DNA from 2 places in the Microbacterium wangchenii genome. Region 1 is predicted to be linked to the other one. Evidence: predicted binding sites of a transcription regulator. Region 1 holds the regulator's gene; the other holds the start of a gene.
The links. Region 1 encodes LexA, which represses DNA repair genes until DNA is damaged. Its sites were predicted from a motif close to TCGAACANNTGTTCGA; they were not measured.
Positions count from the first base shown of each region.

Region 2: a site for LexA is predicted at 14,165-14,180, ahead of E4K62_RS00725 (Rv2578c family radical SAM protein). Genes of this name have one in related genera too.

Region 1 covers NZ_CP038266.1:1,326,288-1,341,965, reverse strand. The annotation lists gene E4K62_RS06300 (glutamate ABC transporter substrate-binding protein) at 51-956, opposite strand; gene E4K62_RS06295 (amino acid ABC transporter ATP-binding protein) at 996-1,760, opposite strand; gene E4K62_RS06290 (TrmH family RNA methyltransferase) at 1,813-2,646, opposite strand; gene rplT (50S ribosomal protein L20) at 2,743-3,126, opposite strand; gene rpmI (50S ribosomal protein L35) at 3,156-3,350, opposite strand; gene infC (translation initiation factor IF-3) at 3,399-4,034, opposite strand; gene E4K62_RS06270 (DUF1844 domain-containing protein) at 4,274-4,678, shown strand; gene E4K62_RS06265 (SseB family protein) at 4,706-5,476, opposite strand; gene priA (bifunctional 1-(5-phosphoribosyl)-5-((5-phosphoribosylamino)methylideneamino)imidazole-4-carboxamide isomerase/phosphoribosylanthranilate isomerase PriA) at 5,460-6,206, opposite strand; gene hisH (imidazole glycerol phosphate synthase subunit HisH) at 6,253-6,903, opposite strand; gene hisB (imidazoleglycerol-phosphate dehydratase HisB) at 6,900-7,514, opposite strand; gene E4K62_RS06245 (histidinol-phosphate transaminase) at 7,511-8,596, opposite strand; gene E4K62_RS06240 (LysM peptidoglycan-binding domain-containing protein) at 8,625-8,975, opposite strand; gene lexA (transcriptional repressor LexA) at 9,229-9,909, shown strand; gene E4K62_RS06230 (prolyl oligopeptidase family serine peptidase) at 9,975-11,891, shown strand; gene E4K62_RS06225 (hypothetical protein) at 11,951-12,514, shown strand; gene hflX (GTPase HflX) at 12,602-14,143, opposite strand; gene E4K62_RS06215 (class I SAM-dependent methyltransferase) at 14,248-14,889, shown strand; gene dapF (diaminopimelate epimerase) at 14,890-15,678, opposite strand, start outside.
Region 2 covers NZ_CP038266.1:135,817-151,494, forward strand. The annotation lists gene E4K62_RS00670 (PadR family transcriptional regulator) at 1-576, opposite strand, end outside; gene E4K62_RS00675 (DUF4097 family beta strand repeat-containing protein) at 576-1,427, opposite strand; gene E4K62_RS00680 (MerR family transcriptional regulator) at 1,591-2,361, shown strand; gene E4K62_RS18590 (DUF2207 domain-containing protein) at 2,479-2,643, opposite strand; gene E4K62_RS00685 (DUF7218 family protein) at 2,876-3,142, shown strand; gene E4K62_RS00690 (DNA topoisomerase IB) at 3,145-4,110, shown strand; gene E4K62_RS00695 (fluoride efflux transporter FluC) at 4,133-4,504, shown strand; gene E4K62_RS00700 (fluoride efflux transporter FluC) at 4,501-4,869, shown strand; gene E4K62_RS00705 (efflux RND transporter permease subunit) at 4,949-8,197, shown strand; partial or broken gene E4K62_RS19035 (DUF998 domain-containing protein) at 8,292-8,915, opposite strand; gene E4K62_RS00715 (DEAD/DEAH box helicase) at 9,337-11,586, shown strand; gene E4K62_RS00720 (beta-eliminating lyase-related protein) at 11,726-12,838, opposite strand; gene E4K62_RS00725 (Rv2578c family radical SAM protein) at 13,015-14,124, opposite strand; gene E4K62_RS00730 (M15 family metallopeptidase) at 14,231-15,295, shown strand; gene E4K62_RS00735 (acyl-CoA dehydrogenase family protein) at 15,465-15,678, shown strand, end outside.

The sequences.
Region 1 (15,678 bases):
TTCCACAACGGCTGAGGCGGGGGCGGCGCAGGTGCGCCGCCCCCGGGAACTCACTGCTCTACGTCGGGCTGTTCTGCTTCGATGCCCGCGGGGGCGAGGTGCTGCTCGAACAGCGCGGTCCACACGTCGCCGCCGTCGGTGAACAGGGCGTTGATGTAGTCCTTCATCGCCCTGTCGCCCTTTTCCAGGCCCACGCCGTAGCGCTCCTCGCTGAAGGGCTCGCCGGCGATCTTCAGGACGTCGGGCTCGAGCGCGACGTAGCCGGCGAGGATCGCCTCATCCGTCGTGATCGCGTCCACCGAACCGGCCTTCAGCTGCTCGACGCACTGCGAGTACGTGTCGTACTCCACGGCGTCGCCCGGGTTGTACTCGTCACGGATGCGCTGCAGCGGGGTCGACCCCGTCACGGAGCACACGATCTTGCCCTCGAGGTCGTCGGGGCCGTTGATCGAGTCGTCGTCGGCGGCGACCAGGAGGCCCTGACCCGTGATGAAGTACGGGCCGGCGAAGTCGATCTGCTGCTTGCGCGCGTCGGTGATCGAATACGTGCCGACGTAGTAGTCGATGTCGCCGTTCACGATCGCCTGCTCGCGGTTGGCGGAGGGGATCGTGACGTAGTCGATCTGGTCCTCGTCGAAGCCGAGCGAGGCGGCGATCCAGCGCGCGATGTCGACGTCGAAGCCGGTGCGCTCACCGCTGGCGGCGTCTTCGTAGCCGAGCCCGGGCTGGTCGTTCTTGACGCCGACGATGACGCCGTCGCGCTCGACCATGCGGTCGTACGTGGGGCTGCCCTCGAGGTCGACCTCGGTGGCGACTTCCCACAGGGCTTCGTCCCCGCCGGTCTGTTCGCCGCCTCCGCCGGATCCGGCGCTGGGCGAGCCGCTGTTGCAACCGGCGAGGGTGATCATGGCGACGGCGGCCAGGCCGAGGCCGGTGAGGATCCGGGACTTTCGCATGTGAGAACTCCTTGTGGGATCTGCTGTGGATGGACGGGGTCAGTGCGTGATGAGCTTGGAGAGGAAGTCCTTGGCCCGCGCCGAGCGCGGGGAGGTGAAGAAGCCCTCCGGCTGCTGCTCCTCGACGATCAGGCCGTCGGCCATGAAGACCACGCGGTCGGCGGCCTTGCGGGCGAAGCCCATCTCGTGGGTCACGACGATCATGGTCATGCCGTCGCGGGCGAGTCCGACCATGACGTCGAGGACCTCGTTGATCATCTCGGGGTCCAGCGCGCTGGTGGGCTCGTCGAAGAGCATGAGCTTCGGACGCATCGCGAGCGCCCGCGCGATCGCGACGCGCTGCTGCTGCCCGCCGGACAGCTGTGCGGGCAGCTTGTTGGCCTGCGCATCCACGCCCACGCGCTCGAGGAGCTCGTGCGCCTCCCGCTCGGCGTCGGCCTTCTTCTTCCCGCGCACCTTGATCGGGCCGAGCGTCACGTTCTCCAGGATCGTGAGGTGGGCGAACAGGTTGAACGACTGGAAGACCATCCCGACGTCGGCCCGGAGTTCGGCCAGGGGCTTGCCCTCCTTGGGCAGCTCCCGCCCGTCGACCGTGATCGAGCCGGACGAGATGGTCTCCAGCCGGTTGATCGTGCGGCACAGGGTCGATTTCCCGGATCCGGACGGACCGATCACGACGACGACCTCGCCGCGGTGCACGGTCAGGTTGATGTCCTTGAGTGCCTGGAAGTCGCCGTAGTGCTTCTGGACGTCCGTGAGCACGACAAGGGGGTCGCCGCTGGCGCGGGAGTCGGAGGTCTCCATGGTTACACCCTAGGAGTGCGCGGCACCGGCAACCAGCCGACGCTGCGGGGCTTTACCGACTTGTAACAGCACCGCGGTCTTCGGAGGCCTCCCCCGCACGCTGCGCGAAGGCCGTCTCGTACAGGCACACGCTCGCCGCGGTGGCCAGGTTCAGCGATTCCGCGCGACCGTAGATGGGCAGGCGCAGCGCCAGGTCGGCCTGGGCCAGCGCATCCTCCTCGAGCCCGCGGGCCTCGTTGCCGAACAGCCACGCGGTCGGCTCGGCGAGCACCGCGCGGGATTCGAGGAAGTCGGCGCCGCCGACGTCGGCGGCGATGACGCGCATGCCGGCCGCGTGGGCGCGCTCGACGGCGCTGGAGAGCTCGGCCCCCACCGCCACCGGGAGGTGGAACAGCGATCCGGTGCTCGCGCGCACGACCTTGGGGTTGTAGGGGTCGACCGTGCGACCGGTCAGCACCACGGCGTCGGCGCCCGCGGCATCGGCGGCGCGGATGATCGTGCCGAGGTTCCCGGGGTCGCGCACCTCTTCGCAGATCGCGATGAGGCGCGGGCCGGCGGCGAAGATGTCCTTCATCGCGGTGGGAGCCTGCTGGGCGACGGCGACGATCCCCTGAGGCGTCACGGTGTCCGCCATCGCGTCCAGGACGTCCTCGCTGGTGAACTGGATCTCGATGCCGGCGGCGTGCGCGGCATCCCGAACATCGGCATGCCGTTCGACGGCGGTGGGCGTCGCGAACAGCTCCACAACGCTCCCGGGGACCCACGCGAGGGCCTCCCGCGCGGCCTGGGGACCTTCCAGCAGGAACAGTCCCGTCTCCTGGCGCGCGCTGCGCTTGCTCAGTTTCGCGACGGCTCGCACGCGCGGTGACCGCGGATTCTCCAGCACCCCTTCAGTGTATGGGCCGCCCCGGCTCTCCCCGACACGTCCCGGCACGCGGAAGGGGCGCCCTCCGTGGAGGACGCCCCTGTCTCGTGCGCGGTGCTACGCGGTCTTGGCGGCGTTGACGTCGCCGGGCAGCGCGTTCTTCGCGGTCTCCACGAGCGACGCGAACACGGCCGGCTCGTGCACGGCCAGCTCGGCGAGCATGCGGCGGTCCACCTGCACGCCGGCCAGGCCCAGGCCCTGGATGAACCGGTTGTACGTCATGCCGTTCTGACGCGCGGCGGCGTTGATGCGCTGGATCCACAGGCGGCGGAAGTCGCCCTTGCGCTTGCGGCGGTCGCGGTACGCGTAGACGAGCGAGTGGGTGACCTGCTCCTTCGCCTTGCGGTACAGGCGCGAACGCTGTCCGCGGTAGCCGGACGCGCGCTCGAGGATGACGCGACGCTTCTTGTGGGCGTTGACGGCCCGCTTGACTCTAGCCATTTCTTCTACTTCCTAACGTGCGTCGGCGCTCAGATGCCGAGGAGCTTCTTGGCGACCTTCGCGTCGCCCTTGGCGAGGACCTGGTCCTGCGACAGGCGACGGGTGCGCTTGGTCGGCTTGCCTTCGAAGTTGTGGCGGAGGTTCGCCTGCTGCTTCATGATCTTCCCGCTGCCGGTGACCTTGAAACGCTTCTTGGCACCCGAGTGGGTCTTCTGCTTCGGCATTTCTCTTCCTTCGTTGTGGTTCCCGCTCGGGCGGGAGTTCGGGGGGCCTTACTCGGCCGGTGCTTCGGCGGGCGCGTCGGTGTCGCCCTCGGCCGGCGCGTCGCCGCGAGCGGCCGAACGGGCGGCTTCCTTGTTGGCAGCGCGCTGGGCGTTCTGCTCGGCCTTCGCCTCGGACTTGTTCTTGTGCGGTGCGACCACCATCACCATGTTGCGACCGTCGATGGTCGGGTTCGACTCGACCGTGCCGAACTCGGCGACGTCCTCGGCGAACTTGCGCAGGAGACGCACACCCTGCTCGGGGCGCGACTGCTCGCGACCGCGGAACAGGATCATCGCCTTGACCTTGTCGCCGGCCTGCAGGAAGCCTTCGGCGCGCTTGAGCTTGGTGATGTAGTCGTGCGCTTCGATCTTCAGACGGAACCGGACCTCCTTGAGGACGGTGTTCGCCTGGTTGCGACGCGCTTCCTTGGCCTTCTGCGCAGCCTCGTACTTGAACTTGCCGTAGTCCATGATCTTGACCACGGGCGGCTTCGAGTTGGGGGCCACCTCTACGAGATCGAGGTCGGCCTCCTGGGCCAGGCGCAGCGCCACCTCGATGCGGACGACGCCGACCTGCTCACCCGCGGGTCCGACGAGGCGGACCTCGGGGACGCGGATGCGGTCGTTGGTGCGGGGATCGCTGATGCGGAACTCCTCTTCTGCGACTGTCGGCTCCCACGCCGCGGGTGCGACGTGAGCGAAGAGGAAACGCACGCCACCCGGCACGACGCGATCAGCGCCGGCTTCTCGCACCCGAACAGCCCCGGGGACGGGGCGGAGTGCGTGGACCCGGTAGCCTGGAGCGGCGAACGGGTGGGATGGAATCCTCTTTCGTCCGAAGCAGAACGCTCCGGAGCCCGCCATAGTCTAACAGAGAGAACGCTGTGCACACGATCCCCGGTAGTGAGCCCACCCCCGACCCCGAGACCGAGCGCCTGGCCCGCTGGGAGGAGCAGGAGCGCGCCGCCGCATCCGCCACCCGCGACATCGCCGACGTCCCCGCCGTGGAGGTCATCACGACCACCGCCGTGCACCTGCTCAGCGCCGCCGCGGTGAAGGTCGGGCTGGCCGACGACCCCGAGAACCAGACCGACCTGGACGAGGCCCGCAAGATCATCAACGCCCTCGCGGGCCTCATCACCGCCGGCGCCCCCGAGATCAGCGACATGCACGCCCGCTCGCTGCGCGACGGCCTGCGCTCCGTGCAGCTGGCCTTCCGCGAGGCCTCCCCGCTCCCCGACCCCATCGGCAAGGGGCCGGGCGAGAAGTGGACGGGGCCCGTCACGTAAGCCCTTCCCCCGAGACTCCCGAGAGGATTACGGGGAGCGGTGCAGCTTGACGGTCAGGGAGTCGACGAGCACCGCGATGCGGTCATCGGCCGCCCACCGGCGGGCGACGCGGGCGAGCACGGCATCCAGCTCCTCCTGCGCGAGCCCGTGCATGAGCTGAAGGTGCACGACGAGCTCGGGACCCCGCAGCCGTGCCGTCGGGTCACCCGGCTCGACGGCGAGGTCGAGCACGGCCAGCTCGCCGGAGATGGACGCCTGCAGGCCCGTGAACACCTCCGCCGACACATGGCTGGGCTCCCACGCGATGCCCTGCCCGATGGCCCACACCGCGGGGCGCCGCAGGACGAACTCGGTCTCCGAGCCGGGATCGATCACGATGAGGTCGGTGTCATCGGATGCGGCGGCCAGCGCCGTGCGCACGCCCTCGGCGGGCACCGGGCGGGCCGCGGCATCCCACCGGCCCATCGCGGCCACCGAGGTGAAGACGGGGAGCACCTTGCGCCCGTCCGGGGCGGCCACCGTCACGATGGACAGTTCCTGCGTCTTGTCGACCTCGAGCCCGTGCGCGCCCACGCCGGAGTCGCCCTTCTCCGCGATCAGCGGGATGAGCAGCCGCGCGCTCCGGTACGCCTCGACGACCGCGACGGCGTCGCCCTCCCCCGCACGGAAGGCGGTGAGCGCCGCCAGGAGCGCCGGATCGGCCGATCCGTCATCCCCCGCGTGCGGGTTCGACTCGAACCGGCGGCCCTCCCACGGAACCCCCGCCGAATCGGCGCCCGGATCAGCCTCCGGCGACATCCAGTGCCTCAGCCAGCGTGAAGGCGCCCGCGTACAGCGCCTTCCCCACGATCGCGCCCTCGACGCCCAGGTGCACCAGATCGCGCAGCGCGAGAATGTCGTCGAGGCTCGACACGCCACCGGAGGCGACGATGGGCTTCGGCGTGCGCGAGGTCATCTCGCGCAGGAGCTCCAGGTTGGGGCCGCGCAGCGTGCCGTCCTTGGTGACGTCGGTCACGACGTACCGCGAGCACCCCGCCTCTTCCAGCCGGTCCAGCACCGTCCACAGGTCCCCGCCGTCACGGGTCCAGCCCCGGGCGGCGAGGGTCGTGCCGCGCACGTCCAGACCGACGGCGATCGCATCGCCGTAGCGGCTGATCACGTCGGCGGCCCATTCCGGGTTCTCCAGCGCAGCCGTGCCGAGATTGATCCGGGCGGCGCCGCTGTCCAGCGCCGCCTCCAGGGACCGGTCGTCGCGGATGCCGCCGGAGAGCTCGACCTGGACGCCCCGGACCGCCTTGATGACCTTGCGCAGGACGGCGGCGTTGCTTCCGCGCCCGAAGGCGGCGTCCAGATCCACGAGGTGGATCCACTTCGCGCCCTGTCGCGCCCACTCCACGGCGGCATCGACGGGGTCGCCGTAGCTCGTCTCGGTGCCGGCCTCCCCCTGGGTCAGGCGCACGGCCTTCCCGGAGGCGATGTCGACGGCGGGCAGCAGGATCAGCTCGGGGCTGGAGGCGAAATCGTTCATGGCTCCTCGGGCGAACGGAAGGCGGGCACCCGCGCGGGGCACAAGCTCAGAGGCTATCCCTGCGCAGGCCGCCGATCCAATTGGACAACAGCTTGATGCCGGCCTCGCCGGACTTCTCCGGGTGGAACTGGGTCGCCGAGAGCGGACCGTTCTCCACCGCGGCAAGGAAGGGCGTGCCGTAGGAGCACCACGTCAGAGTGGGCGCGGGGAAGGGCGGCATGACCTCCAGCTGCCACTGCTGCGCGGCGAACGAGTGCACGAAGTAGAACCGCTCGGACTCGATGCCGGCGAATAGGCGTGATCCCTCGCCGGCCTCGACGGTGTTCCAGCCCATGTGCGGCAGCACCGGCGCGTCGAGCTCGGTCACGGCACCGGGCCACTCCCCGAGCCCCTCCGTGTCGATACCGCGCTCCACTCCGCGCCCGAACAGCACCTGCATGCCGACGCAGATGCCCAGGACGGGCCGGCCACCGGCGAGGCGGCGATCGATGACCTCGTCGCCGCGGCTCTCCCGCAACGCCTCCATGACGGCGCGGAACGCACCGACACCGGGCACGACGAGGCCGTCGGCATCGCGGATGACGCCACGGTCGCTGGTCAGTCGCGCGTCGGCGCCCGCGGCGGCCAGCGCCTTCACCGCGGAGTGGACGTTGCCCGAGCCGTAATCCAGGACAGCGACGACCGGCCGGTCGGTCACAGCGCACCCTTCGTGCTGGGGATGCCTTCCACGAGCGGGTCCAGCGACTTGGCCTGACGGAACGCGCGCGCGAACGCCTTGTACTCCGCTTCGGCGATGTGGTGGGCGTCGCGGCCCTCGAGCACGCGCACGTGCACCGTGAGGCCGGCGTGGAAGGCGAGCGCCTCGAACGTGTGCCGCACGAGGGAGCCGGTGAAGTGGCCGCCGATGAGGTGGTACTCGAACCCGGCCGGCTCGCCGGTGTGCACGAGGTAGGGACGGCCGCTGATGTCCACGACGGCCTGCACGAGCGCCTCGTCCAGCGGCACGAGCGCGTCGCCGAACCGCGTGATGCCGGCCTTGTCGCCCAGGGCCTGACGGATGGCGTCGCCCAGCACGATCGCGACGTCCTCCACGGTGTGGTGCGCGTCGATGTGCGTGTCGCCGGTGGCCCGCACGGTGAGGTCGGTCAGGGAGTGCTTCGCGAACGCCGTGAGCAGGTGGTCGTAGAACGGCACGCTCGTGGAGATCTCGCTCACGCCGGTGCCGTCGAGGTTCACTTCCAGCTCGACGGTGGACTCACTCGTCGCGCGTCGCAGAGTCGCTGTGCGCGGCGCGCCTGATGCGGTCATACCTTCGATCCTACCGAGGCCAGGGCGTCCAGGAACGCGGTGGTCTCCTCCTCGGTGCCGGCGGTGACACGCAGGTGGTGTGGGATGCCGACGTCGCGGACGAGGATGCCGCGGTCGTACAGTTCCCGCCAGGTCCGGGCCGGGTCGTCCACGCCGCCGAACAGGACGAAGTTCGTCCCGGAGTCGTAGGGGGTGTACCCCAGGGCGGCGAGGGTCGCCGACATGCGGTCGCGCTGCGCGACGATCTCGTCCACCATTCCGAGCATGACCGGCGCGTGGGCCAGCGCCGCGAGCGCGGCCGCCTGGGTCAGTCCGCTGAGGTGGTAGGGCAGGCGGACCAGACGCAGCGCGTCGACGAGGGCGGGGTCGGCAGCGAGGTAACCCACGCGCGCGCCGGCGAACGCGAACGCCTTGCTCATGGTGCGCGACACCACGAGGCGCTCACGCCCCGGGAGGAGGGTCAGTGCCGAGCGCTCGTCGCGCGGAGCGAACTCCTGGTACGCCTCATCGACGATGACGATCCCGTCGGTGGCGTCGTAGACGGCCTCGATGACATCGAGCCCCATGGGCGTTCCGGTCGGGTTGTTCGGCGCGCACAGGAAGACCACATCCGGCCGCACCTGCGCCACCTGCGTCGCCGCCGACTCGGGCGAGACGGTGAAGTCGTGGGCGCGCTCGCCGGCGATCCACTGCGCTCCGGTGCCGCGGGTGAGGAGCGGGTACATGGAGTAGGTCGGCGCGAAGCTGAAGGCCGTCCGCCCGGGACCGGCGAAGGCCTGCAGAAGGTGCTGCAGCACTTCGTTGGAGCCGTTGCCCGCCCAGATCTGCTCGGCCGTGAGACCGTGCCCGAGGTAGCCGGCGAAAGCCTCCCGCAGCGCGGTGAACTCGCGGTCGGGGTACCGGTTGATGTCCCGCAGCGCCCGGGCCACCGAGTCCAGGATGTCGTCGGCGACCTCCTGGGGCACCGGGTGGGTGTTCTCGTTGACGTTCAGGGCGATGGGCAGCGGCGCCTGCGGTGCGCCGTACGGCACGAGGCCGCGCAGATCGTCGCGGAGCGGGAGATCGTCCAACCGGGTCGTCATTCCTCCCATGCTACGGCGAGGCGGCCGGCTATGACTGCGGCGCGTACTCCACCGGGATGGCCAGGCGCTGACCGGCCGAGACCGTCGAGGATTCCAGCACGTTCAGACGCGCGATGTCCTCGACGACGTCCCGCGGGTCGGCGTGGGGGGCGAGATCCTGTGCGATCGACCACAGCGACTCCCCCGACATGACCGTGATCTCGGTGAAGGTGCCGGCCGGCGCGCCGCCCTCGGCCGAGGCGAGAGCTGCGCCACCGCCGAGCACGGCGAGGGCGATGGCGATGGCGGCGGGCAGCGCGGCCAGGCCGGCCAGCAGCCGACGGCCGCGGGCCGTCAGACGCAGACGGGTGGTGGGGGCGACGCTCGCGATGGTGGCCATGGCTCCTCCTCTGGCGGAAGGTTCGCACCCGACCCTCGGCCGGGAGGGCCGGATGCGAACCTGTATTCCGAATCTATCTTCGATACTGTGGGGATGTCAATCGTTCCGATGTCGGACACGGATCGAACGCGACACGCGTGGTGCAGCGTGATCCGCAGCCCGATACCGGATACGGTTTCGACAACGGAAGACCATCACGGACCTCCGACATTCGAAGACCGGTGCCAAGGCGGGCACGGGAGGGAGCACGAGAATGACCGACGCGACCGCTCGCGACAAGCCGCAGACACGCCGGCGGAAGAGCCTCAGTGACAAGCAGCTGGCGATCCTCGAGGTGATCCAGCGTTCGATCGCACGGCACGGCTACCCGCCGAGCATGCGGGAGATCGGCGACGCCGTCGGCTTGAAGTCGCTCTCCAGCGTCACCCACCAGCTCAACCAGCTCGAACTCAGCGGCTACCTCCGCCGCGACCCGGGCAAGACGCGCGCGATGGAAGTGCTGATCGACCTCCCCGGCACCGCCGCCGAGAATCCCGCCGACACCGCGCCGGCCCTCGGCGACGCGGCTCTCGTGCCGCTCGTCGGACGCATCGCGGCGGGAGTCCCCATCACCGCCGATCAGCACGTGGAGGAGATCTTCCCCCTCCCCCGCCAGCTCGTCGGCAAGGGCGACCTGTTCATGCTGAAGGTCTCCGGCGATTCCATGATCGATGCGGCGATCTGCGACGGCGACTGGGTCGTCGTGCGTTCGCAGGCCACGGCGGAGAACGGCGAGATCGTCGCGGCCATGCTCGACGGCGAGGCGACCGTGAAGACCTTCCGCCGTCGCGACGGTCACACGTGGTTGCTCCCCCGCAACTCCGCCTTCGAGCCGATCCTCGGCGACGACGCCGTCGTCCTCGGTCGCGTCGTGGCGGTGCTGCGCGCCGTCTGATCGCCGTGCGCGAGCGCGCCCGCACACGCATCCCGAGGACCGTGGGCGGCGCCTAGGCTGACGGGATGCCGACTCCCCTGCCCTTCGGATCCTGGCCGTCCCCGCTGTCCGCCGACGCCGTCGCGACGGCATCGCCCCGCATCGACGGGGCGCGTCTCGTGGGCGACGAGATCTGGTGGGGGCAGACCGTGCCGGAGGAGGGCGGCCGGACGACCGTCCGACGACGCCGGACCGACGGCACCGTCTCGGACGTCCTGCCCGCCCCCGGCAACGCGCGCTCGCGCGTGCACGAGTACGGCGGCGGCGCGTGGGCGGTCACTGACGCCGGTGAACTGACGTACGTCGAGAAGAGCGACGGCCGCGTGTGGTCGCTGCGCCCCGGCGCAGCGCCCCGGCCGCTCACGCCACCGCGCGACGGCGTGCGCTACGGCGGGCTGCGCATCCAGGCCGGCATCCTGCTGGCGGTGCGCGAGAGCGACGGCGACGCGCGCACGCCGCTGCGCGACATCGTGACGATCCCCCTCGACGGCTCCGCCGCCGCCGATGACGCAGCGGTGCGCAGTCTCGTCGCGGGCAGCGACTTCGTCGCGCAGCCGACCCTGTCGCCCGACGGGACGCAGCTGGCGTGGATCGCGTGGAACCATCCGGACATGCCGTGGGACCGCGCCGAGCTTCGGACGGGGACGCTCGAGGACGACGCCGTGCGCACGTGGACCGTCGTCGCCGGCGGCGAGGGCTCCGCTCCCCTCCAGCCGGAGTGGACGGGGGACGACGAACTCACCTTCCTCGACGACCGCACGGGACGCTGGAACGTGTGGCGCACGCACCTGGGCGGTACGCCGCATCCGCTCGCCCCCGCCGATGCCGACACCGGCGGCGGCCTGTGGGTGCTGGGGTCGCGGTGGTTCGCGCCGGTGGACGGCGGGTTCGTCGCGGTGCGCACGAACGGTGCCGACGAGATCGTCGCCGTTGTCGGAGATCGCACACGGATCCTCCCGGTTCCGGTGACCTCCGGCGCCCTCATCGAGGACGCCCGCGGCCGGCGCGTGCTCGTGTCCGGCTCCGGAACGACGTCCCAGGGCGGGCTGTGGCTGGTCGACCTCGACACGGATGCGCCCGCCGCGCTCATCACCGGCGGGGCCGCTGTCCTGCCGGAGGAGTGGATGCCGCGGCCGCAGGCCGTGACGGCCGACGGCCCGCGCGGCCCCGTGCACGCCTTCGCCTACCCGCCGACGAACCCCGAGCACACGGGGACGCCGGGCGAACGCCCGCCCTACCTCGTGCTCGTGCACGGCGGCCCGACCGCTCACGTGGGTCCGGCCGCGTCGGCGAAGACGGCGTACTTCACCAGCCGGGGCATCGGGGTCCTCGACGTGAACTACGGCGGCTCCACCGGCTACGGCCGGGCCTACCGCGAGCGCCTGCGCGGCCAATGGGGCATCGTCGACGTCGAGGACGTCGCCGCTGCCGCCGGCGCGCTCGTCGCGCGCGGTGACGCCGACGGCGCGCGCCTCGCGATCGACGGCGGCTCGGCCGGCGGCTGGACGGTCCTGGCCGCGCTCGTCGGAACGGATGTCTTCTCGGCCGGCGTCGCCCGCTACGCCGTCGGCGACGCCCGCGCCCTCGCCGAGGATTCGCACGACTTCGAAGCACGGTACCTCGACGGGCTCATCGGGCCGCTCCCCGAGGCCGAGGATGTGTACCGCGAGCGGTCGCCGCTCAGCCATCCGGAGGGGTTCACCGTGCCGCTGCTGATCCTGCAGGGCGCGGAGGATGCGGTGGTCCCACCGGCTCAGGCGGAGGCCATCCGCGACGCGCTCGTGGCTCGGGGCATCCCGCACGCGTACGTGCTGTACGAGGGCGAGGGGCACGGCTTCCGCCGTGCCGAGACGATCGTGCACGCGCTCGAGAGCGAGCTGGCCTTCCTCGGCCAGGTCTTCGGGTTCGACACCCCCGGCGTCCCGCCGCTCCTCCTGTCCTGACACCCGCTCGCGTCAACGTTTGGTTGACGCCGCTGTCAACTTCTGGTTGACGGACGCGCATGGACGAGATCCGGGAAGCACAGGACGCGGTCCGTGTCGCCCGCGAGCGCCTGGAAGCCGCCGTGGATGCGGCGCGGGCGGCGGGCCGGACATGGGCGGACATCGGGAAGGAATTGGGAATGACCAGGCAGGCAGCATTCAAGAGATTCGGCAAGCCGGTGGATCCGGTGGGCGGGGAGCCGCTGGTGCGGCGAGGAGTGGCGGATGTCCGCACCCTCACCGAGCACGTGTTCACCCTCATCGCCACGGGCGATCACGCGGGCCTGTCCCAGGCGATGCATCCGGTCACGGCGCGGGAGCTCCCCGCCGAGACCATCGCGGAGACGTGGCGGACCGTGCTCGGCGAGGTCGGGGCCCTCCAGGGGTTCCAGAACACACGCGTGGAGGTGCCCGGCGGCGGAGAAGTGCTCACCGACGATGATGCCGTCGTGGGCACCGTCGTGGGCGCGACGACGCTCGTGTGCGAGGCGGGCGAGATCAGCGGACGCGTCGCGGTGGATGACCAGGGCCTGGTGGTCGGGATCCTCCTCGTCCCCACCGACCACGCACCACTGCCCTTCTGACCTCCGAGAGTGCATCGTCCCGGCGAACCGGCACCATATTCGGTGCACTCTCGCCGAGGCGATGCACTCTCGTCGCGTGGGACAGGGTCAGGACGCGAAGGGGGCGAGCTCGGCGGCGAGGCGCTCCCCGACGTGCGCGTGCAGGAACGTGCCCTCGGCGCGGTGCTCCTGCGCCAGGATCAGGCCGGACTCGTGCGCGGCGGAGATGAGCTCCCCGCGGTCGTACGGGACGACGGCGCGCACCTCCACCGCCGGCAGCGGCAGGGCGTCCTCGATCTCGGCGCGGAGCTCCTCGATGCCCTCGCCCGTGCGCGAGGAGACGAACAGCGCGTCCGGCTGCAGCCCGCGCAGCACCATCCGCGTGTCCGGCTCGAGCAGGTCGGCCTTGTTGAACACGACGATCTCACGCGTGGATCGCGCGCCCACGTCGCCCATGACATCCCGTACCGTCGCCAGCTGGGCCGCGGGATCGGGGTGCGACCCGTCCACGACGTGCACGATGACGTCGGCGTCGCCGACCTCTTCCAGCGTCGAGCGGAACGCCTCGACCAGCTGGTGGGGCAGGTTGCGGACGAACCCGACCGTGTCGGTCAGCGTGTACACGCGCCCGTCTGAGGTCTGCGACCGGCGCACCGTGGCATCCAGCGTCGCGAACAGCGCGTTCTCCACCAGCACTCCCGCGCGGGTGAGGCGGTTGAGCAGACTCGACTTGCCGGCGTTGGTGTAGCCGGCGATCGCGACGGCGGGGATGACGTTGCGCTTGCGCTCGGCGCGCTTGGCGTCGCGCGCGGGTGCGAAGTCGCGGATCTGCCGGCGCAACTGCGCCATGCGCGTACGGATGCGGCGGCGGTCCAGCTCGATCTTCGTCTCACCGGGTCCGCGCGAGCCCATGCCCGCACCGCCGGCGCCGACCTGGCCACCGGCCTGGCGGCTCATCGAGTCACCCCACCCGCGCAGACGCGGCAGGAGGTACTCCAGCTGCGCCAGCTCGACCTGCGCCTTGCCCTCACGGCTCTTGGCGTGCTGGCTGAAGATGTCGAGGATCACCGTCGTGCGGTCGATGACCTTGACCTTCACCACGTCTTCGAGGGCACGCCGCTGGCTGGGGGCGAGCTCGGTGTCGGCGATGACGGTGTCGGCGCCGACCGCCGCGACGATGTCGCGCAGCTCCTGCGCCTTCCCGCGCCCGACGTAGGTGGCGGGGTCCGGATGCGGCCGCCGCTGCAGCACGCCGTCCATCACGACCGCGCCGGCCGTCTCGGCGAGGGCGGCGAGCTCGCGCAGCGAGTTCTCGGCATCCTCCTGCGACCCCTGGGGGTGCACGCCGACGAGCACGACGTTCTCCAGCCGGAGCTGGCGGTACTCGACCTCGGTGACGTCTTCGAGTTCCGTGGAGAGCCCGACCACGCGACGCAGCGCAGCGCGCTCCTCACGGTCCCACTGATCGCCGTCGGTGTCGTCGTAGGCGACCGTGGTCTCGTCCTGCAGAGCCTGAGCGGCTCCGAACACGCGGACCCCCGAACGCGCGTCGGCGCGTGCGAGAACCCGCTCGACGGGATCCGTGTCCGCCCCGTGCGTGCCGTCGACGAGCGAGTCCTGCCCGTTCCGGGGTGTGGTGGTGTCCGTCATCTCATCCTTTTCCGCGGAATCATGCCGCCCGGGCGGTGTCACCCGGCGCATCCCTGCACTCTAACTCTCCCCCTGCGCCAAGACTCTTCCGCTACGCTCTCGGCATGGGGAGCGACCACTACTTCAGCGCGTCGCCTTCGAGTCCCACGCAGTTGCGCCGCATCCGCGTCCCGCTGGCGGGACAGGATCGGGAAGTGACGACGGCGTCTGGAATCTTCAGCCCCGACCGGCTCGACGCCGGCACCGCGGTGCTGCTGTCCCACACGCCCCCGCCGCCCTCCGGCGGCCACTTCCTCGATCTCGGCTGCGGCTGGGGCCCGATCGCGTTGACACTTGCCTTGGAATCGCCGCGCGCCACGGTGTGGGCGGTCGACGTCAACGAACGGGCCCTGGACCTCGTGCGGCGCAATGCCGAGGAACTGGGACTCCCCAACATCAACGCGGCGCGTCCCGAGGATGTTCCCGACGACGTGAAGTTCCGCACCATCCGCTCCAACCCGCCGATCCGCGTGGGCAAGAACGAGCTGCACAGCATGCTCGAGCGCTGGATACCGCGCCTGGACGAACGATCGGACGCGTGGCTCGTGGTGCAGCGGAACCTCGGCTCGGATTCGCTCCAGCGGTGGCTGGCCGCGACGTTCCCGCGCGGCTACGGCGTGCACAGGGCGGCGACGGGGCGCGGATACCGTGTGCTCAAGGTCCGCAAGCACGGCACCCCCGAGACCGGCACGATCGCGCTCCCCTGATCAGGCGAGCGTGACCTCGCCCGAGAAGACGAGGGATGCCGGGCCCGACAGCAGCACGTCGCCCTCGCGCACACGGACGCCCAGGCGCCCGCCCGGCACGTCGACGATCCACCGGTCCGGCGCCGCCGGTCCCGCCCAATGCCGCGCGGCCAGTGCCGCGGCGGCCACCCCGGTGCCGCAGCTGAGGGTCTCCCCCACTCCGCGCTCGAAGACGCGCATCCGCAGGCTCCCCACTCCGTCGCGCACGAGCGGGTCGGCCGGCACCACGAACTCCACGTTGGCGCCGTGGCGGGGCGCGGGTTCCAGCAGCGGCTGATAGGCGAGGTCGAGGCCCTCGAGTTCGGCGAGCGAGGACAGCGCCACCACGACGTGCGGGTTGCCCACGTCCACGCCCACGCCGGGGCGCGCGACGTCCAGTCCTCGGGCCCGCACGAGGGTCTCCCCCGGTTCGATGGCGAACGCACCGAGGTCGACCTCGAAGCCGTCGTCGCTACGGGTGAGGGTCTTCACGCCCGCGCGCGTGCCGATCCGCAGCCCGCCGTCGATGTCGGCGAGACCCGCGTCGACCAGATACTTCGCGAACACCCGCGTGCCGTTGCCGCACATCTCCGCCTTCGAGCCGTCGGCGTTGCGGTAGTCCATGAACCACTCCGCGCCCACGGCGTCCGCGCCCTCCTCGATCGCGGTGGAGCGCACCACCCGCAGCACCCCGTCGGCCCCGATGCCGAAGTGGCGGTCGCACAGCGTCGCGATCTGCGCGTCCGACAGGTCGAGGTCGCCGTCGGGATC
Region 2 (15,678 bases), 1.2 Mb from region 1:
GGATGCGTCATCGAGCGCCGTCTCCAGTTCGTCGATGACTGCGGAGCTCAGTTCTCCGCCGCGGGCGACGTGCGTGCGCAGGTCGGCGCGCACGCGGGCGCGGAAGCCGTTGACGATCGCGTCCGCGCGGTGCAGCTGTTCCCGGCTGCGCGTGCGGACGTCGTCGGCGGGGGTGGCCGGCGCGCTGCGGCGCTCCTCCTTGGCCGCGGCGGCGAGGTCGGCGCGAAGGCTCCGCATCGCCTCGCGGACGCTGCCGCGCACCTCGTCGGCGATCAGGCGCACGCTGTCGGCCAGTCCCGCCTGAATCCCGTCGAGCTCGCCCGCGCGGGCGGCGACCTCGGCCCGGCCCGCATCGGTGATCTCGTACACCGTCTTGCGTCCCTCGACCGTCTTGGTCACGAGCCCCTCCTCCTCCAGCTTCGCCAGGCGGGGGTAGACGGTGCCGGCGGAGGGCGTGTACGTGCCGCCGGTGCGATCGGACAGCGCCTGCATGAGGTCGTACCCGTGGCGCGGCGACTCGTCCAGAAGGCTCAGGAGGTACAGGCGCAGGTCGCCGTGCGAGAAGACGGCGGCCATCACCACTCCTCCTCGGCCTCGAGGTCGGACTGGCGCACACCGGATGATCCGCGGCGCAGGACGGTGACGTTCCCGGAGACGGAGTGGGCGCGCACGTCGACGAAGGAACCGCTGAGTTCGCCGGTGGACCCGGTGTAGTTGGTCGGTCCCGACCCGGAGCGGGTCTGACCGTCGATGAGGATGCGGCCACTCACGCTGCGCACGGCGTAGTTGGCGGGAAGATCGTCGTCCAGGCGGATGGTGGCGTTGCCGCTGACCGTGTTCACGCCGATGGAGTGGACCGTGCCGCGCGAGTCCACCAGCATGGCTCCCGAGACGGTGTCGATCGACGCCTTCGACACGCTGCCGGTCGCCGCGATGTCACCCGAGACGCTGTTGGCGCTGAGGGCACCCTGCAGCTGGCGCACCTGCACGTCGCCGGAGACGGCGTTCACGCTGAGATCGCCCGTCAGGCCGTCGACGATGATGTCGCCCGAGACGGTGTTGAGCCGCGCGTCGGTGTGCAGCCCCGACAGCAGGGCGCTCGCGCTGACGACTCCGAGGGTGAGGGCGATGTCACGGGGGACCGCGACACTGATCTCCGCGCGCGGGCCGCCCGCTCCGAAGTTGCGGAACACCTCCAGGAAGTTGTCCCACCGCAGCTGAGGATGATCGATCTCGAGGCTGTCGTCGGTGATCTCGATGCGCAGATCTTTCACCGTGACGCCGTGCACTTCGATGCGGGCGCCCGGCTGGTCGTGGGCGACGATGTCGATCTGGCCGCCGACCAGGCCGACCTTGAGCGAACGAACGGTCTCGATGTCGATCACGCGCGTCTCGCCCGGGTGGATGAGCCACTTCTCGAGGGTCATGAGAACTCCTGAGGGTGAAGAGGGTGGATCGCGATATATCGCGTCTGGGGAGAATAACACGATATATCGCGTCTGTGTCAAGAGCTGAGGGGACGAAGGCGCTGAGATGAGCTTGACATTGACGCGACGTCAACTTCTACCGTGGAGGGGAAAGGGGACGGACATGGAATGGTCCATTCAGCAGATCGCGCAGCTGACCGGCACGACCAGTCGCACGCTGCGCCATTACGGCGCCGTCGGGCTGCTGCATCCCTCCCGCGTCGGCGGCAACGGGTACCGGTACTACGACGAGGACGCACTCGTGCGGCTGCAGAGGATCCTCCTCCTGCGCGAACTGGGACTCGGCCTGGCCCAGATCGCCGAGGTGCTGGCTCGGGAGGGTTCGGAGGAGTCGGCGCTCGCCACGCATCTGGCCTGGTTGCGCCGCGAGCAGGAACGGCTGACGCGGCAGATCGCCGCGGTGGAGAAGACCCTGGAGAAGAGAAGAGAAGGTGGACGCCTGATGGCACAGGAGATGTTCGACGGATTCGATCACACGGAGCACCGGGAGGAGGTCGTCCAGCGCTGGGGGAGTGATGCCTACGAGCGCTCGGACGCGTGGTGGCGTGCGCGATCGACCGAGGAGAAATCGGAATGGTCACGGCGCACGGCCGCTCTCATCCGCGAATGGATCGACGCGGCCGAGCGCGGCGACGATCCGGCCGGTGAGGCCGCACAGGACCTGGCTGCGCGCCACGTCGCCTGGCTGACGGAAGTGCCGGGTACGCCGGCCGCGCAGCCCGGAGGCGATGTGGCGGGCTATGTCCTCGGACTGGCCGACATGTACGTCGGCGACCCCCGCTTCGCACGGACCTACGCAACGAGTGCCGGCGGGACGGCCGGGGCGGAGTTCGTGCGGTCGGCGCTGAGGATCTACGCCGAGACGACCTGGTGAGGGAAAGAACGGATGCCACGTCCCTTGGGGGGAAGGACGTGGCATCCGTGGTCGCGATCGATCAGATCGCGCAGGCGATGAATCCGGCGCACCCGAAGCGCCGATCCATCCAGGGGGTCAGACGCTCTTGCGTCCGCTGATGACGCGGAACAGGAATGCGATCAGCGCGATGACGCCGACGATCAGTGCCACCCAGAGCAGCCAGTTGAGCGCGGTGTTCAGACCGCCCACGATGGCCAGCACGATGGCGACGACGATGATGATGAGGAGGGCGATGTTCATGTCGAGGTCTACTCCTTCTCTAGGACGACGCCCCGCTGGAGGGCAGGGCGTCGGGCGCCGTGTGCGGCGCTCATCCACAATGCCCGGTGTACCTCCGCGGATGCGAGGGGTTGACGACCGCGGAAGCCGGGTGCTAGCACGCGCGTCGCGCGTAGGGAAGGGGCGTTCCCTGTCAACCCCATGTCAGTCCCGTTCCTGGCCTCGTACCTTCGGACCGTCGAAAGGAGTCGCGATGCCCGCTGGACGTGGATCGAACCTCAAGGACCGCGAGATGTACGAGGAGCTGCGCAAGGACGGCGCGTCGAAGGAGAAGGCCGCACGCATCTCCAACGCCGCCGCGGCGCAGGGGCGCTCGAAGGTGGGCAGCCGCGGGGCCAACGCCGATAACTACGAAGACCGCACCGTGGCCGAACTGCGCAAGCGTGCCAAGGAACTCGGCCTGAGCGGCTACTCGGGCAAGAAGAAGTCCGAGCTCATCTCCATGCTCCGAAACCACTGAGGGTGGCACGACTCATCCGGGTCCGGCCTTTCGAGGACCCGGGGTACCGTCGCGTGCGCTCGGGGCGCGGATTCCGCTACGTCGACCACCGGGGCCGTCCGGCTCCCTCGGAGGACGCCGAACGCGCACACGCACTGGTCATCCCGCCCGCGTGGCGTGAAGTGTGGATCTCCCGCGAGGCGCGCGGTCACATCCAGGCCGTCGGCACCGACGACGCCGGCCGGCGCCAGTACGTCTACCACCCGGAGTGGTCGAAGAAGCGCGACAAGGGCAAGTACGCGCGCGCGCTCGAACTCGCCGCCGCCCTTCCGCGTGCCCGGCGACGGGTCACGCAGTCGATCCGCCGCGAGGAGCTCGACCGTGAGCGTGTGCTGGCGGTGGCCTTCCGGCTGCTCGATCAGGTCGCCCCGCGGGTGGGGTCCGCGCGGTACTTCGCCAGCAACGGCAGTCGCGGTCTCACGACGCTCCTGCGCCGGGATGCCGAGGTCGACGGCTCGCACGTCACCTTGTCGTTCCCGGCCAAGAGCGGCAAGCGCGCCCTCCTGGAGCTGGACGACGAAGACCTCGCCCGCGCCGTGTCGGAGCTGGCCGCGGGCCGTCCCCGCGCGCACCTGCTGGCGTATGTCCGCGGCCGGCGCCGCGTGCCCCTGACGCCGGGCGACGTGAACGCGTACGTGCGGGCACTGACAGGTGGATCGTTCACCGCGAAGGACTTCCGCACCCTGCGCGGCACCATCCTCGCGGCCGAGACCCTCGCGCGCATCGGCACCGTCGACACCAAGACGGACCTCAAGCGCGCAGAGCTGCTCGCCGTGCGCGCCACGGCGGAGAAGCTGGGCAACACTCCCTCCGTGGCGCGGGGCAGCTACATCGATCCGCGCGTCTTCACGCTCTACCGGCGCGGGCAGCTCATGGACCTGGACGGCTCCCGAGACGCTGCGATCCGCCGCCTCATCCTCGGGGAGTGAGGCACCGGGCTAGGGTGTCGGTGTGTTCTCGTGGGTCCACCTCGCGCTCGTGATCCTCGGCGGGGTGATCGGCACCGCCGCGCGGCTGGGCATCACACTGGCCTTCGGCGAGGGGCTGGGGCCCGCCCTCGTGCCGGTCGTCAACGTCACGGGAGCCTTCCTGCTCGGGCTCGTGCTCGGCGGAGGCACGCGGTCCAGGCCGGCCCGGACCCCGGCCGGCGCACAGCACTTCCTCGGAGCGGGCATCCTGGGCGGCTTCACGACCTACAGCGCCCTCGCCGTGGAGTCGGTCGATCCGGCCGGTCTGGCGTGGGGCGCCGCCACCGTGATCGCGGGCACCCTGGCGGCGTGGGCCGGCGTCGTGGTCGCACGTCGGCGGAAGGCACCGCGATGACGCCGTCCCTGTTCGCCGCGGTGGCGCTGGCCGGCGGTGCCGGGGCGGGGCTGCGCTACCTGCTCGACCTGGTCGTGCAACGGCTCGCCGGTTCGCGTGTGCCCTGGGGGATCCTCGTCGTGAACCTCTCCGGAGCGTTCGCCCTCGGGCTGATCTCGGCGGGCATCGTGGACTCCACGGGTCTCTGGGTGCTCGGCGCGGGTCTTCTCGGCGGGTACACCACCTTCAGTTCGGTGGCCGTATCCACCGTGCTGCTGGCCGAGGAGCGTCGCCCGCGCGCGGCGGTCGGCTACGCCGTCGCAACGTTCGTCGGCTCGGTGATCTGCGCGCTGCTGGGAGCGGTGTGCGGGGCTCTCCTCACCTGAGAAGTGCCCAGGTGACGCGTGGGATACTGAGGGCCCGGCATCGGTGTCGGTCATCCCACGTCACGTCCGAAGGGCATCCGTGTCGAATCTCGCCGTCCTGAGCCTCAAGAACCGCGCGCTCATCGCCCTCATCACGATCGTGGCCGCGGTCTTCGGCGGGCTCGCCCTGGTGAACCTCAAGCAGGAACTGATCCCCTCGATCGAGTTCCCGCAGCTCGCCGTGGTGACCACCTACCCGGGGGCGTCGCCCGAGGTCGTCGAGAACGACGTCTCCACTCCGATCGAGACGGCCATTCAAGGTGTGCCGGGACTGGAATCCACGAGCGCGACGAGCACCACCAACGCCTCGATCATCTCGGCGTCGTTCACGTACGGCACCGACCTGGCCACCGCCGAGCAGAAGATCACTCAGGCCGTCAACCGCATCAACAGCGAGCTGCCGGAGTCGGTCGAACCCAACGTGATCTCTGCGAGCATCGACGACTTCCCGGTCATCCAGATCGCCGTCACCGGGTTCGATGACGCCGAGAACGCTCAGGCGACCCTGGAGGCCACGGTCATCCCCGACCTCGAGGACGTCGACGGCGTCAACGCGGCGCAGATCGTCGGCGGACTCGGGCAGCGGGTGACGATCACCCCCGACCAGGCCCGTCTGGCCGAGCGCGGATTCTCCCAACAGGCCATCACCGACGCCCTCGACCAGAACGGGGTGCTCTTCCCCGGCGGCGAGATCACCGAGAACGGCCAGAGCCTCACGGTTCAGACCGGCGCCAAGCTCACCTCCGTCGAGGACGTCGCCGCCCTTCCGCTCGTCCCCACCGAGGCGGGCCAGTTCGGCGCGGCAGTCACCACGATCGGCGACGTCGCGACCGTGGCCGAGGAGACCGATCCGGTCTCCAGCGTCTCCCGCGTGGACGGCGAGCCGGCGCTGACGATCGCGGTGACCAAGCTCCCCGCGGCCAACACCGTCGATGTCTCCCGCGGCGTGCTCGCCGTCCTCCCCGACCTGGAGGAATCGCTGGAGGGCGCGTCCTTCACAGTCGTGTTCGACCAGGCGCCCTACATCCAGCAGTCCATCGAGGCCCTCGCCGAAGAGGGGCTGCTGGGTCTGGCGTTCGCCGTCCTCGTGATCCTGCTGTTCCTACTGTCGGTGCGCTCGACGATCGTGACCGCGATCTCGATCCCCACGAGCGTGCTGATCACCTTCATCGGAATCCAGGCGTTCGGGTACTCCCTCAACATCCTGACGCTCGGTGCGCTCACCATCGCCATCGGCCGCGTCGTGGACGACTCGATCGTCGTCATCGAGAACATCAAGCGGCATTACGTCGGCGACGCCGACAAGCTGCGGTCCATCATCCGGGCGGTGAAGGAGGTCGCCGCGGCGATCACGGCGTCCACGATCACGACGGTGGCCGTCTTCCTGCCCATCGCCTTCGTCGGCGATGTCACGGGCGAGTTGTTCCGGCCCTTCGCCCTGACGGTCGCGATCGCGATGACCGCGTCGCTGTTCGTCGCCCTGACGATCGTGCCCGTGCTGGCGTACTGGTTCCTGCGGCCGGGGAAGCAGCTGGTGGACGCGGAGGGTCGTCCGATCGACCCGGAATCGCCCGAGGCGCCCCCCAGCCGGCTGCAGAAGGCCTACCTGCCGGTGCTCACCTGGACGCTCAAGCACTCGTGGGCCACCCTCGGGCTCGCCGTGCTCGTCCTGGCCGGCACCGGCGCGGCCGCTCCCTTCCTGAAGACCAACTTCCTCGGCGACTCCGGTCAGAACACGTTCACGATCACCCAGAGCATCGGTCCGGCGCCGAGCCTGGAGGCAGAGGATGCCGCCGCGCTGCGCGTGGAGGAGGCCCTCGCCGAGGTCGACGGCATCGAGACGGTGCAGGTGTCGATCGGCTCGAGCGGATCGGCGCTGCGGGATGCGTTCTCCGGCGGCGGCAGCGGCGTGACGTACTCCGTCACCACCGACCCCGACGCCGACCAGGTCGCCGTGCGGGAACGCGTGCAGGCGGCCGTCGCCGACCTCGAGGACGTCGGAACGGTCACCGTCGCCGCCGCCGGCGGCGGATTCGGGTCGACCGACATCGCGATCGACGTGAGCGCCCCCGACGGGGAAGCGCTGCAGCAGGCCGCCGACGCCGTCGTGGCGGAGCTGGACGGGCGCGCCGGCGTCGGGCAGGTGTCGAGCAACCTCGCAGCCTCACTGCCCTACATCTCGGTCGCGGTCGACCGGGATGCGGCCGCCGAGCGCGGGCTCTCGGAGGTCGCCGTCGGCGGGCTCGTGTCGGCGGCGGGACAGCCCCGTCAGGTCGGCACGGTGGAGATCGACGGCACCTCGCTCACGGTGTACCTCGCCGTCTCCGACCCGCCCACCACACTGGAGGAGCTCCGGGCTCTGGAGGTCCCCACGGCGGCGGGCCCGATCCGGCTGGACGCCATCGCCACCGTGGGGGAGAGCGAGGGGCCCGCCTCGATCACGACCCAGCGAGGTCTGCGCACCGCCACGGTGACCGTGACCCCCTCGACGGACGACCTCACCGCCGCATCCGCCACGGTCACCCGCGCGCTGGCGGCGGCCGACCTGCCCAGCGGCGCGCGCGCCGAGATCGGCGGGGTGCTCGCCGACCAGACGAACGCGTTCTCGCAGCTGGGGCTCGCCCTGCTGGCGGCGATCCTCATCGTCTACATCGTCATGGTGGCGACCTTCAAGTCACTGCGTCAGCCGCTCCTGCTGCTGATCTCGGTGCCGTTCGCCGCCACGGGTGCGATCCTGCTGCAGCTGGCCACGGGTGTGCCGCTGGGAGTCGCGTCGCTCATCGGCGTGCTCATGCTGATCGGCATCGTGGTGACCAACGCCATCGTGCTGGTCGACCTCGTGAATCAGTACCGCGAGCAGGGGCTCAGCGCCCACGACGCGACCATCGCGGGCGGATCCAGGCGGTTGCGGCCCATCCTCATGACGGCGCTGGCGACGATCTTCGCTCTGACTCCGATGGCTCTCGGGATCACGGGGCAGGGCGGGTTCATCTCCCAGCCGCTCGCGATCGTCGTGATCGGCGGACTCGTATCGTCGACCGTGCTGACGCTGCTGGTCCTGCCGACCCTTTACAACCTGGTCGAGGGCTGGCGGGAGCGGCGGCCCGAGCGGCTGGCCGACGATACCGGCCGGAGGGGCGAGCGGGCGCGCCGCCGACGCGAGCGACGGGCAGCGCGAGCCGGCTCGGACGCCACGGCCGCGACTCAGACGCACATGAGCGAATCGGAGGCGCCGGCACCGGCTCCGGCGACACGGCGCGGACTGCGTCGGGGGCGGCCGGCCGGCTGACCGGGGCCTTCGCCCGCTCGCCCAGGCAATGGGTGAAGACGCCCGACCAGGCGAACATCGCGCTGAAGGCGATCACTTCGAACAGAGCGAGGTTGATGGTGCCGTCGACGAACAGCCATCCACCGGCGAACAGGCATCCGAAGATGGCGAGGGTCGTCAGCAGCAGGCGCCGCGGCATCCGGTGCAGGAGCACCGGCGACGTGAGCAGGAGCGCGGCGAAGCCCAGGACCATTCCCGCAGCGACATTGTCGTGGACGGACTGGTTGACGTTGAGGGGAACGCATCCCACCAGCGCCAGATTGACGCCGATCGTGGTGAGGAACACCTGGGCGGCCCAGCCCGAGCCCCGGCGGCCGACGAGGGCGCCCAGGCGGACGAGATCGCGGCGTACCCGGTACGCGTAGACCGCCACGAGGGTGCCGCCGACCACGAGGGTGCCGTTGAAGAGGGCGCCGGAGGTGTCGTGGAAGGTGCCCAGCTGGCTGAAGTGCAGGTGCCACCACAGCGGATCGGTCGTCGTCAGCACCGACAGCAGGATGCCGCCGATGAGCACGACGAGCACCCCGAAGGCCAGCTGCATCGACGTCAGACGCGCGACGAGTGCGCGTGGTGACACGATGAGAATCGTTCGGGTGACGGGTACGACGGCACTCATTCTCGGGTAACTCCACCCAAACGGACAGGGCGCCCATTGCCCGCCGAGCTCCCCGCTCCCCATGTGCCCGTCGGTCAACGAACGCCGGACGGCCCACTAACTAAACCCCCAGCGCGACGGCATGCCGTCTCGGTCATGCTATCGCCCGAGGGGCATGTGAAAGTAGGCCAAAGCACCCCTGTCACCGGGAATTTACGTCGGCGTGGCGGCTTTTTCTTCGGCGAAGTCTTCTGGGAGCGGTGCCACATGCCGGTGAGCGGAGCGCGGGGCATGTTCCCAGGCTCGTGCACTAACGTGGACTCGTCGGCTTTGGACACTGCGCTGCGCGCGGATGGGTTTGTGAGTCCAAGGGGCCGATGGGAGGAGCGAATCCGCTCCGACGATCATCAGAGTTAATGGCCCCGGCCGACGGATGTCCGGGTTTGTGCCGTGCCGTGCGCACGGCGCGTGCTGTTTGCGCGAATACAACCCAGGAAGATTCCCCATGCCCAAGAACAAGAAGCCGGCCGGCGGCCGGCCCGCCCAGAACTTCGAACCGCGCTACGGCGACAAGCCCGCGTTCCAGGACCGCAAGCGCCGCACCGATGACGCGCGGCCCGCAGCCTCGCGACCGGGCAGCAAGAGCCCGAACCACCGCGGTCACCGCCCCGCCGAGGCCGGCACCGCCGAGCCGAAGCGCCGCTGGACCGCACAGGAGCGTGCCGGTCGCGACGAGGCTCGCGCCATCCGGTCCACCGACCGTCCTCGTCGCTCCTTCGACGAGCGCCCGGCGCGTTCGTTCGATGACCGCCCGGCGCGTTCGTACGGCGACCGTCCGGCGCGCTCGTTCGATGACCGTCCGCGTCGGGATGACCGTGCGGCACGGGATGACCGTCCGGCGCGTTCGTACGGCGACCGCCCGGCGCGCTCGTTCGATGACCGTCCGGCGCGTTCGTTCGATGACCGTCCGCGTCGGGATGACCGTCCGGCCCGGGATGACCGTCCGGCGCGTTCGTACGGCGACCGTCCGGCGCGCTCGTTCGATGACCGTCCGCGCCGGGATGACCGTCCGGCTCGTGATGACCGTCCGGCGCGTTCGTACGGCGACCGTCCGGCGCGCTCGTTCGATGACCGTCCGCGCCGGGATGACCGCCCCGCTCGTGATGACCGTCCGGCCCGCTCGTACGACGACCGCCCGGCGCGGTCGTACAGCGACCGCCCGGCTCGTGATGACCGTCCGGCCCGTTCGTACGGCGACCGTCCGGCGCGTTCGTTCGATGACCGTCCCCGCCGGGATGACCGCCCCGCGCGGTCCTTCGACGACCGCCCGCGTCGCGACTTCTCCGACCGCCCCCGCCGCGATGCCGGACCGAACCGGTCCGATTGGAAGTCGGAGACGGCCTCGAAGGCGCACGAGCAGCACGTCGACGTCGTGCACGAGAAGCTTCAGGCCGAGGCCGTTCAGACGCAGGAGACGTCGGATGTGACGTTCACGAGCCTCGGGCTGGGCGACAACATCGTCCGCACGCTCGCCGACCTCGGTGCGGCCACGCCGTTCCCGATCCAGGCGGCGACCGTCGCCCCGATCCTCGAGGGCCGCGACGTTCTCGCACGCGGCCGTACCGGCTCGGGCAAGACGATCGCCTTCGGTGCCCCGCTCGTGGAGAGCCTCCTGCGCGCGCAGGCCGGTCAGAAGCGTGCCTTCGGTCGCCTGCCGCAGGCGCTCATCCTCGCTCCGACGCGCGAGCTCGCACTGCAGATCGATCGCACCGTGCAGCCCATCGCCCGCAGTGTGGGCCTGTTCACCACGCAGATCTACGGTGGCGTGCCGCAGGCCCGTCAGGTGGGCGCGCTCCGCAAGGGCGTCGACATCATCATCGGAACCCCGGGCCGTATCGAAGACCTCATCCGCCAGGGCAAGCTCGACCTCTCCGACGTGCGCATCGTCGTGCTGGATGAGGCCGATCACATGAGCGAGCTCGGATTCCTCGAGCCGATGCAGCGCATCCTCCGCCTCGTGCAGGACGGCGCGCAGAAGCTGATGTTCTCGGCGACGCTGGACCGTGAGGTCGCCGCGCTCGTGGACGAGTTCCTCGTGGACCCTGCGGTGTACGAGGTGGCCGGCGAGACGCAGGAGTCGAGCACCATCGACCACCGCATCCTCGTCATCGACCACCGTGACAAGGCCGAGATCCTCACCTCGCTGGTCGACCGCGACGGCAAGACGCTGGTCTTCGCCCGCACGCGCGCCTTCGCCGAGATGCTCGCCGAGCAGTTCGACGACGCCGGAATCTCGGCCGTCGCCCTGCACGGTGACCTCAACCAGGCCAAGCGCACGCGCAACCTGGAGCGGCTCACCTCGGGACGCGTCAGTGTCCTCGTGGCGACGGATGTGGCAGCCCGCGGCATCCACGTCGACGACATCGACCTGGTGATCCAGGCCGACGCTCCCGACGAGTACAAGACGTACCTGCACCGCTCAGGCCGTACCGGCCGCGCGGGTCGCGCGGGCACCGTCGTGACGCTCATCCCGCGTCAGCGCCGCCGCCGCATGACCGAGATGCTGCAGCGCGCCGAGATCGAGGCGCCGTTCGACGAGGTGCGCCCCGGCGACGACCTCCTCGAGCAGCTGCGCTTGGGCGCGACCGCCGACGTCGCCGACGCGTCCGAGGTGTCCGACGCATCCGAGGTCGCCGACGTGTCCGAGGTGTCCGAGGTGTCCGAGGTCGCCGACCCGGCCCACGTCCCCGCCTGACGCGAGGCCCACTCCGCGAGACCGCATCGCACCGACGAGACCGCGACATCATGTCGCGGTTTCGCCGGTGGGGTGCGGTCTCGCCGTTCGCGAGTTGATCCGGGATGGGGCCGATCCGGCGCGCGGGCCGGATGCGGCGTCATCGTGTGCCGCCTGCGCGGTCGGCGACGAGCCTGCCGACGCGGTGGACGTCGTCGGCCGTCCAGTCCAGCGCCGGATCGGCGGTCGTCATCTCCGCCAGCGCGCCGCCCCCCTCCTCCGCCCACCATCCGTGCAGGAAGCGCCATCCGGTGGTCTCTGTGACCTCCAGCACCGCGCGGTTCATGTCGGCTGCGCTCGCCTCGGCGCGGACGAAGAACTCGCGGGGCCGGGGAGCGGAGGGGAGCGGCCGCATCCCGACGTCGTCGAGAGCGCCGGCGATCACACCGGCGTGGGCCGTCCACATCGGTACGCGCGAGACGCGCTCATCGAGGCCGCGCAGCGCGCCGACGACCGCGGGCCAGGCTGAGAAGAGTTGCCCGCCGTAGCGGATCCGCCACGTGCGCGCGCGATCGATGAGCTCCGCGTCGCCCGCCAGGGCGGCCCCCGACATCGCTCCCGGCGCCTTGTACAGGGAGAGGTAGACCGAGTCGGCGAGTGCGGCGACCTCGGCGGTATCCCGTCGCCACACCGCCGCGGCGTCCCACAGGCGCGCGCCGTCGAGGTGCACGGCGGCGTCGGCCGCGCGGGCCGCCCCGACGGCGGCACGGAAGTCGGCCCACGGCGGCAGTTCGTATCCGAGGTCCTGGAAAGGCACCTCGAACACGACGGCCGCGGCACCTCGCGCGGCCGCCCCCGTCTCCTCGGCGGTGGCGTAGCGCGGTTCCTCCGTCGCGAACACGGGGGTCAATGCCGCGAGCGCGGTGACCGCGTCCTCCTCGTTCAGCAGGGTGTGGTGACGCGGATGCAGCACCACCCGCGTCGTGCCGGCCCGCTCCGCCCAGCAGCGGAGGGCGATCTGCTGCGCCATCGTGCCGGTGGGCAGCCACAGCGCATCCGGCATGCCGAGCATCGCGGCGATGCGCTCCTCCAGCTCGCGCATGACGCCATCTCCGTAGACGTCTCCGCGCCGGTCCAGGTCGGCGCTCCCCGCGGTCAGGCGCTCGAGCTGCTCGGTCATCGTGAGGGGCCGCTCGCCGGAGAGCAGGTGGTGGGCACGGCGACTCGCGTCCCACATGCGGCGGCGGTCGTCCGTCGAAGCGGTGTCGGTCATGCTCGCCGATTGTCCTCCGCACGGGGTGGCCACGGAACCCCGCCGGGAGGCGAACCAGACTCCGCGAGACCGCATCGCACCGACGAGACCGCGACATGATGTCGTTGTTTCGCCGGTGGGGTGCGGTCTCGCCGTTCGCGGGCTTATCGCGGGCACCGCCCGCGGCGCCTGCGTCGTCAGAAAAGGGTGGGCGCGCTGGCGGGTGCGACCCGCGGCCGCGTCTCCTGCACCGGCCCGAGGCCCCGCAACGCGCCCGGATCGCCCTCGACCGGGCGCAGGGCGCGATCGGCGAGGCCTGGCACGGGCCGGCCGCGCGGATGGTCGTCCTCATCGCGCCCGTCCAGGCGATGCAGCCGCAGCAACGGCCGCACCCGGGTGGCGAGCCACTTCCGGTACCCCTTCGGTGCCTGCGACGAGACCCCGGGATACAGGCCGCGGTACGAGGAGACGAGCTCCGGATGCTCCCGCTCCAGCCATGCGAAGAACCACGGTTTCACGCCCGGGCGCAGATGCAGCGCGCCGTATACGACGCGGTCGGCTCCGGCTTCGCGGATGCGACGCAGCGCGTCGTCGAGCGCCGCGACCGAGTCGGTGAGATGGGGCAGGACCGGCATGAGGAAGACAGTCACCCGGAATCCCGCCTCGGTGGCCGCCTTCACGGTGTCCAGGCGTGCCTGCGCGGTCGGCGTCCCCGGTTCCATCGACTTCTGCAGCACATCGTCGAACACCGCGATCGACATGGCCAGCGAGACGCGCACCGACGCCGCCGCATCCGTGAGCAGCGGCAGATCGCGCCGCAGCAGCGAACCTTTGGTGAGGATCGAGAACGGCGTGCCCGACTCGGTCAGCGCCGATGCGATCTGCGGCATGATCCGATAGCGCCCCTCGGCGCGCTGGTACGGGTCGGTGTTGGTGCCGAGCATCACCGGGTCTCGCGTCCACGAGCCGCGCCGCAGCTCGGTGCGCAGCACGTCGGCGACGTTGACCTTGACCACGATCTGAGAGTCGAAATCGCTGCCGGCGTCCAGATCGAGGTACTCGTGGGTCCCGCGGGCGAAGCAGTACGTGCAGGCGTGGCTGCATCCGCGGTACGGATTCACCGTCCAGTCGAACGGCATGGCGGATGCGCCGGGCACGCGGTTCAGCGCCGTCTTGCACAGCACTTCGTGGAAGGTCATGCCGGCGAACTCCGGTGTCGTGACCGAGCGGACGAGGCCGTCCATCCGCTCCATGCCCGGGAGAGCGGACGGGTCGTCGACTCCCAGCTGCTGCCCTTGCCACCTCATCGTTCCATGGGAACAGACGTACGAATCTCTGTCAAGACGGTCGCACAGAGATTCGAAGCGTCGGCCGTGCGCTGACGCGCGAGGCGGCCTGGGGGACAATGGGAGCGTGACGGCACCCGACCCGCACACCCTGACGCGCCGCGCGCTTCGCGAGGCCGCGCAGCGGAGTGCCCGCACCCGCGTGACGGCGCCTGCGCAGCACGCACGCCGCCGGCGACCCGGGATGCGCGTCGTCGTGGCGCTCTCCGGAGCCCTCCTGCTCGCAACGGGCGCCGCCGCGGCGACCGGCGCCGCCCTCACCGCCCCGGCCCTGGCCGAACCGGCGGCGGCGCCGTCGAGCGCGGCCCCGCAGGAGACGGTGGAGGCGCTCATCCAGCCCATCCCGGCCGAAGGGCTTCCCACGCCCGTGATGTCGCCCGCGCCGACCGGCGGCACGACCGGAGGTGGGACGCTGTGCGAGGACCCCGCACTCGCCGCCGCCGTGGCAGCCGGCGACGACGCCGCGGCGATCGCGGCCGCCGGGGGTCCCGAGCTGTTCCGCTCCGCGGTGGCGACCGGGACGGCGCCGTGCATCCGGCTGGACGATCCGGCCCGCGTGTGGGTGGTCATCAACAAGCAGCGCCCCTACGTCCCCATCGACGTCGAGCCGAACCCGCTGCGCGCGCCCGAGGGCGTGCGCACCCTCGCCGACACCGCGCTGCGAGAGGATGCGGCATCCGCCCTGAGCGCGCTCGTCCAGGCGGCGGCCGGCGCCGGTGCGGGCGAGATCGCCGTGGAGAGCGCGTACCGCTCGTACGCGACGCAGCGCAGCACCTACGGGGGGCACGCCGCCGACCGCGGCGTGGAGGGCGCCGACCTCGTCAGCGCGCGGCCGGGCTTCAGCGAGCACCAGTCCGGCCTCACGGCGGATGTCGTCCCGTGCGACGGCTCGTGCGCGACGATCGACGACCTCGCCGGCTCCCCACAGGGGCGGTGGATCGCCGAGCACGCGTGGGAGTACGGCTGGATCGTGCGGTACGTCGAGGGCCGGACGGATGTGACCGGATACATGCCCGAGCCCTGGCACCTCCGGTACATCGGACCCGACCTCGCGCGCACGTACCACGAGGGCGGGTGGACCACCCTCGAGGAGTTCTTCGGCCTGCCTCCGGCCCCCGGCTACGCGCAGTAGGCCGGCATCTGGCGCCATCCCACAACGCGGCACCGGGTATCACCGTCGGTGGGATGCGGTTCCGACAGCGGACGTCCGGCGCGGCGGAGCGCTCCCTTAGAATCGCTCGGGCAGCACGGTCGATCGGCCGGAGCCCACAGCATCCACTCGGAGCAGAGAGGGAGTCGGCATGGACCGCGACATCTACGACGAAGACCACGAGGCGTTCCGCGACGTGGTGCGCGAATTCGTCAAGCGCTACGTCTCCAACCAGGCGCGCGAGCGCTGGGACGCCGAAGGGGAGATCGACCGCGAGACGATGCTCGCGGCGGGCCAGTCCGGCCTCATCGGCCTGTCGGTGCCGGAGGAGTTCGGCGGCGCGGGGATGCTGCAGGACTACCGCT